Regions from separate parts of the Rhizobium mulingense genome, predicted to be linked through region 2. Evidence: predicted binding sites of a transcription regulator. Region 2 holds the regulator's gene; the other holds the start of a gene.
What was found. Region 2 encodes HrcA, which represses chaperone genes, less so after heat shock. Its sites were predicted from a motif close to GTTAGCACTCNCNNNNNGNGAGTGCTAAC; they were not measured.

Region 1: groES (co-chaperone GroES) is a predicted target of HrcA. The motif match lies at 1,786-1,814, and genes of this name have one in related genera.

What each region holds. Positions count from the first base shown of each region.
Region 1 is NZ_JARFVE010000002.1:196,330-199,742, forward strand. It holds gene PYR71_RS01105 (bifunctional riboflavin kinase/FAD synthetase) at 1-673, opposite strand, end outside; gene PYR71_RS01110 (TIGR01459 family HAD-type hydrolase) at 688-1,536, opposite strand; gene groES (co-chaperone GroES) at 1,872-2,168, shown strand; gene groL (chaperonin GroEL) at 2,240-3,413, shown strand, end outside.
Region 2 is NZ_JARFVE010000002.1:668,672-672,084, forward strand. It holds gene grpE (nucleotide exchange factor GrpE) at 1-542, opposite strand, end outside; gene hrcA (heat-inducible transcriptional repressor HrcA) at 712-1,800, opposite strand; gene rph (ribonuclease PH) at 1,927-2,646, shown strand; gene PYR71_RS03405 (VOC family protein) at 2,643-3,068, shown strand; gene rdgB (RdgB/HAM1 family non-canonical purine NTP pyrophosphatase) at 3,069-3,413, shown strand, end outside.

The DNA.
Region 1 (3,413 bases), 470 kb from region 2:
CGGCAAGCTCGGCCTCCGGCGGCAGGCGCATGTTGGCGGTGGGAAAGCCAAGCTGGCGGCCGAGTTTTTCGCCGTCGATAACCTCCGCTTCGATGGTATAACGGTAACCGAGCATGCCGGCGACTTCGCTGACCTCGCCGTCCTTCAGCAGCGTGCGGATATGGCTCGACGAGACGACGTCGGCGTTTTCGTCGCGGAAGGCATCGATCAGGGTGACGCCGAAGCCGTAGGTCTGGCCGGCATTCATCAGGAAAGCGGGGCCGCCTTCGCGGTTGCGGCCGAAGTGGAAATCGAAGCCGGTGACGACTTCGGAGGCGCCGAGCCAGTCCTTCAGGATCGAATGGATGAAATCATCGGCCGAGCGCTGCGAGAATTCGTAGTCGAAGGGATATTCGATGACGGCGTTGAACCCCAGCGTTTCCAGGATGCGGGCCTTGAGCGGTGCGGGTGTGAGGCGGAACACCGGCGCCTGCGGCCGGAAAACCGTGCGCGGATGTGGCTCGAAGGTCAGCACTAACGCGGGAATGCCGCGCGCCCTTGCGATCTCAAGCGCGCGGTTCAGCACCGATTGATGGCCGCGATGCACTCCGTCGAAATTGCCGATGGCGATCACCCCGCCCTTGAGATGGGCGGGCAAGGGATCCCGGGTTTCATTGCGGTGGAAGACGGTCATCGGCTGGCTTCTCTTCATGCAAGGCGCGGCATCCACCACTTCGGCGCGGCGTTTTCTCGTTCGAGGTAGGCGTTGAGAATTGCCTCGTCGGTTTCGCCGTTCAAGGTGTATTCCTTGGCGTGGATCCCGCCGCTGATGTAGAGAAGGTCGAGGCCAAAATTCAAGGCGCCGCGGACATCGGTCGGCATGCCGTCGCCGATTGCCAGCACGCGCTCGGCGGAGAAATCGCCGCGAAGCTCGCGGGCTGCGGCCAGCGTCGCCTCGTAAATTGGCCGGTGCGGTTTGCCGGCGATGCGGGTTTTGCCGCCGAGCTGTTCGTAATAGGCGGCCATGGCGCCGGCGCAGGGAATGATGCGGTGGCCGCGTTCGACGACGAGATCGGGATTGGCGCAGATCATCGGCACTTCGCGCGCCTGAAAATCCAGAAGCATGTCGGTGTAATCCTCGGGCTTCTCGGTCTCATCGTCGAAAAAGCCGGTGCAGACGAGCGATTGCGCTTCGCCTGCCGGCACCCGCTCGACGCCAATGCCTTCGAGAAGCGCCTTGTCGCGCTCGGGGCCGAGCAGAAAGACCGTCTTCGGACCCTCGGAAATCAACCCGCGCGTGACGTCGCCGGAGGTGACGATCCTGTCATAGGCGCTGTCGGGCACGCCGATCTGGCGCAGCTGCTCGACGACCTGCCAGGAAAGCCGCGGCGAGTTGGTGATAAGGACGACGGCGAGGCCGCTCTCGCGGGCGGCCTGAAGGGCCGCGGCAGCCTTGGGGAACGGATCGACGCCGTTGTGAACGACGCCCCAGACATCACAGAGCACTACATCATAGCGATCGGTGATCTCAGAGAAGGTTTCTATCCGCTTGGCCATTCCAATTTCCCGAGTTGCTGCAGTCACCGGTGACATTGCAAAGGCGCAGGACGATGGCAAGGCATTTTCTTCGCCATCAGCCACCGCAAAGCCCTGTCGCGACAATCCGGCGCGTGATCGGCAAGGCTCGGCCGCGACAGAGGGCTCGGCGGAAATCTCCGGCATTTCTCCGGTCTCTTCACAATTCCGGCACAAAAATTCGTGATTGCCCTCATTGACTCCTTTCGGAGCCATCCCTAAATGCACGTCGCTAGCACTCACCGCGAGGGAGTGCTAACACCTATCCATGTGGGCCGCTCCGGCCCGCGAATGTCATTCGATCGAGGGATTAGACAATGGCAAGCACCAATTTCCGTCCGCTTCACGACCGCGTCGTCGTTCGTCGCGTCGAGTCCGAAGAGAAGACCAAGGGCGGGATCATCATTCCCGACACCGCCAAGGAAAAGCCGCAGGAAGGCGAAATCGTCGCCGTCGGTTCCGGCGCTCGTGACGAGTCCGGCAAGGTCGTCGCACTCGACGTCAAGGCTGGCGACCGCGTGCTGTTCGGCAAGTGGTCCGGCACCGAAGTCAAGATCAACGGCGAAGACCTTCTGATCATGAAGGAAGCCGACATCATGGGCATCATCGGCTGATTGGCCGATCCGCTTTCCCGAAATGACTGACGGGCTTTTGCCCGAACAAATCGAATTCAGGAGTCACAAACATGGCAGCTAAAGAAATCAAGTTTGGCCGCACCGCGCGCGAAAAGATGCTGCGCGGCGTCGACATTCTCGCCGATGCAGTGAAGGTCACGCTCGGCCCGAAGGGTCGCAACGTCATCATCGACAAGTCCTTCGGCGCGCCGCGCATCACCAAGGACGGCGTTTCGGTCGCCAAGGAAATCGAACTCGAAGACAAGTTCGAAAACATGGGCGCCCAGATGGTCCGCGAAGTTGCTTCGAAGACCAACGACATCGCCGGTGACGGCACCACGACGGCAACTGTCCTTGCCCAGGCAATCGTTCGCGAAGGCGCCAAGGCCGTTGCCGCCGGCATGAACCCGATGGACCTGAAGCGCGGCATCGATCTCGCCGTTGCCGAAGTCGTCAAGGATCTCCAGGCCAAGGCCAAGAAGATCAACACCTCGGAAGAAGTCGCCCAGGTCGGCACGATCTCCGCAAACGGCGAACGTCAGGTCGGTCTCGACATTGCCGAAGCCATGCAGAAGGTCGGCAACGAAGGCGTCATCACGGTTGAAGAAGCCAAGACCGCCGAAACCGAACTCGAAGTCGTCGAAGGCATGCAGTTCGACCGCGGCTACCTCAGCCCCTACTTCGTGACCAACCCGGAAAAGATGATCGCCGACCTCGAAGACGTCTTCATTCTCCTCCACGAGAAGAAGCTCTCGAACCTGCAGTCGATGCTGCCGGTTCTCGAAGCCGTCGTCCAGACCGGCAAGCCGCTCCTCATCATCGCAGAAGACGTCGAAGGCGAAGCCCTCGCAACGCTCGTCGTCAACAAGCTGCGTGGCGGCCTGAAGATCGCTGCCGTCAAGGCTCCGGGCTTCGGCGATCGCCGCAAGGCCATGCTTGAAGACATCGCCATCCTGACAGGCGGCACCGTCATCTCCGAAGACCTCGGCATCAAGCTCGAGAGTGTCACGCTTGACATGCTCGGCCGTGCCAAGAAAGTCTCGATCTCCAAGGAAAACACCACGATCGTCGACGGTTCGGGCGCCAAGTCCGACATCGAAGGCCGTGTTGCCCAGATCAAGGCCCAGATCGAAGAAACCACCTCCGACTACGACCGCGAGAAGCTGCAGGAACGCCTTGCCAAGCTCGCCGGCGGCGTTGCCGTTATCCGCGTCGGTGGTTCGACGGAAGTCGAAGTCAAGGAAA
Region 2 (3,413 bases):
ACGCGCTCGCCGATGGTGAAGCCCGCCTGCACGACCTGGACGACCGTGTTGTTCGGCACCTCGGAGTTCGGCACCTCGAACATCGCCTGATGGAAATTCGGATCGAACTTCTGGCCGACCGGCTCCAGCTTGCGCACACCATGGCGCTCGAGCGCCGACAGCATGGCACGTTCGGTCATCTCGACACCCTCGATCAGCGTGGTGAGGCCGGCATCGGCGGTGGCCTTGGCCTCCGGAGAGATGGCATCCAGCGCCCGGCGCAGATTGTCGGAGACGGCGAGCATATCGCGGGCGAAACCGGCGACGGAATAGGACTTGGCGTCCTTGACCTCGCGCTCGGTGCGGCGGCGCAGATTGTCCATCTCGGCGGCGAGGCGCAGATAGCGGTCGCGCAGGTCGCTGTTTTCGGCTTTCAAAAGCTCAAGCGGGTCTGGCTGGGCGGTCTCTTCCTGCACTGTATCGTTCTCGACGTAGGCGGCAGCGTCGGCTGCGGCATCGGCCGCAGTTGCGTCAGGTCCGTTTTTCGTCGTTTCATCGGTCATGACGGTCTCCGGTTGGTGTCTTCAGATGCGCCCGATATCGAGGTTTGACCGAAAAAAATCAAGTCTGCGTGACAAAGAAGCGAAAATTCCGCGGAGTTGCGCGCTAATGCATGTCGCCCGGAAGTGTGCCGCGGTTCCGGGATAACGACATGCAAAGAGCTAAACCGCGTCAAAGCGGATTGCGCGAAAGGCGGGAAACGAGCTGGGCGGTGTAATCCACCATCGGCACGATGCGGGAATAATTGAGCCGCGTCGGGCCGATGACGCCGACAGCGCCGACGATCCGGTCGTCCTCGTCGCGATAGGGCGCGACGATCAGCGACGAGCCGGAGAGCGAAAAGAGCTTGTTTTCCGAGCCGATGAAGATGCGCACGCCCGACCCGCTTTCGGCCAGATTGAGGATCTCGATCAGGCTGTCCTTCTTTTCGAGATCATCGAACAGCATGCGCAGCCGGTCGAGATCCTCGGCGCCAGCAAGGCCTTCGAGCAGGTTGGCGCGGCCGCGAATGATCAGCTGGGCGGGCTTGCCCTCGTCCGGGCTGCCGGCCCAGACGGCAATGCCGCGCTCCACGAGATCACGCGACAGGGCATCGAGTTCGTGACGGACGTTATTTTTCAGCTGACTTAATTGTTTGCGCAGCTCCGGCAGGGTCTGGCCGGACATGTGGGCATTGAGAAAATTCGCCGCCTCCGTCAGCTGCGAGGAGGTAACGCCGGCCGGCAGCTCGATGATGCGGTTTTCCACCTGATCGTGATCGCCGACGAGCACGGCGAGCGCCTTTGTCGGCTCCAGCCGGATGAACTCGACATGTTTGAGCACCGGATCGCTTTTCGAGGTGATGACGAGGCCTGCGCCGCGCGAAATGCCCGACAGCATGCGGCTCGCCTCGTTCATCATCGATTCCACCGGATTGCCGCCGCTTTCGGCCCGCACTTGGCGGTCGATATTGGCGCGGTCCTCGGCGGAGAGATCGCCGACCTGCATGAAGGCATCGACAAAGAAGCGCAGGCCGATCTGAGTCGGCAGCCGGCCAGCGCTGATATGCGGCGAGTAGATCAGGCCGAGTTCTTCGAGATCGCTCATGACATTGCGCACCGAGGCCGGCGACAGCGACATCGGCAGGAGGCGCGATAGATTCCGCGAGCCGAGCGGTTCGCCGCTTTCCAGATACCCTTCGACGATCCGGCGAAAGATTTCCCGGGAGCGCTCGTCCAGCACGGCAACGGCATCCGAAACCGACGTCGACCTGGTGCCCATGAACCTCTCGAACCCAAACTGATGATGCTTCCGGAAAATATAGTCAAACTCGCCCCCGTGGCAAAAGGGAATTTGCAAATGGGCGCCGCCAATCGTAGAAGCGGTCAACAACTCCAGGAGATAAGAATGCGGCCTTCAGGCAGAAAAACCGACCAGATGCGCAAGATCTCGTTCGAGCGCAACTTTTCCAAGCATGCGGAAGGCTCCTGCCTGGTCAAGTTCGGCGATACGCATGTGCTCTGCACCGCAAGCCTCGAGGACAAGACGCCGCCGTGGCTGCGCAATACCGGCAAAGGCTGGGTGACGGCCGAATACGGCATGCTGCCGCGGGCGACCGGCGAACGCATGAAACGCGAAGCCGCCGCCGGCAAGCAGGGCGGCCGCACCCAGGAAATCCAGCGGCTGATCGGCCGGTCGCTGCGCGCCGTCGTCGATCTGCAGGCGCTCGGCGAACGGCAGATCACGCTTGATTGCGACGTCATCCAGGCCGATGGCGGCACGCGGACCGCGTCGATCACCGGCGGCTGGATCGCGCTTTACGATTGCCTAAAATGGATGGAAAGTCGGAACATGATCAAGGTCGATCGGGTCCTGAAGGATCATGTCGCCGCCATCTCCTGCGGCGTCTTCGCCAGCCAGGCGGTGATCGACCTCGACTACCTCGAGGATTCTTCGGCCGAGACCGATGCCAATTTCGTCATGACCGGCGCCGGCGGCATCGTCGAAATCCAGGGTACGGCCGAAGGCACGCCCTTTACCGAAGAGGAATTCACCTCGCTGATGGGTCTTGCCAAGAACGGCATCGGCGAACTCGTCGCCCTACAAAAACAGGCGATTGCGGGATGAACCCCATGCTGGAAGGCATGCTGGAAACGGCGCTCTATGCGCGGGATCTCGATGAGGCCGAGGTCTTCTACGAAGACGTTCTCGGACTTGAAAAGATCACCCGTGCGGCCAACCGGCATGTCTTCTTCCGTTGCGGCCCCAGCGTGCTGCTGATCTTCAATCCCGAGGAAACGGTAAAGCCGCCGGCGCCCGATGCGTTGCAGGTGCCGCCCCACGGCACGAACGGCGAGGGCCATGCCTGCTTCCGGGTTTCCGGCCGCAATATCGATGCAATGGCCGAACGGCTGAAAGCGGCAGGTGTGGCGATCGAATCCGAGGTGCATTGGCCGAACGGCGGCCGCTCGATCTATTTCCGCGATCCGGCAGGCAACAGCTTGGAATGCGCGGAGGCGAAAATCTGGGGCATCGAACAGGATATCTGAATGCGCAAGCTTGAAACGAAGACCATCGTCGTTGCCAGCCACAATGCCGGCAAGATCCGCGAGATCCAGGAACTGATCGGGCCGCTCGGCTTCACCGCCAAATCGGCCGCCGAGCTGAATTTCGTCGAGCCCGACGAAACCGGCACCAGCTTTGAGGAGAATGCGACGATCAAGGCGGTCGCCTCCGCCCATGCCGCCGGCATGCCGGCGCTGTCGGACGATTCCGGGCTGGTGGTCGACGCGCTCGGCGGCGATCCCGGCGTCTACACCGCCAATTGGGCGGAAAGAGCCGACGGCACGCGCGATTTCGACATGGCGATGGCGAAGGTGGAAAAGGCGCTGCAG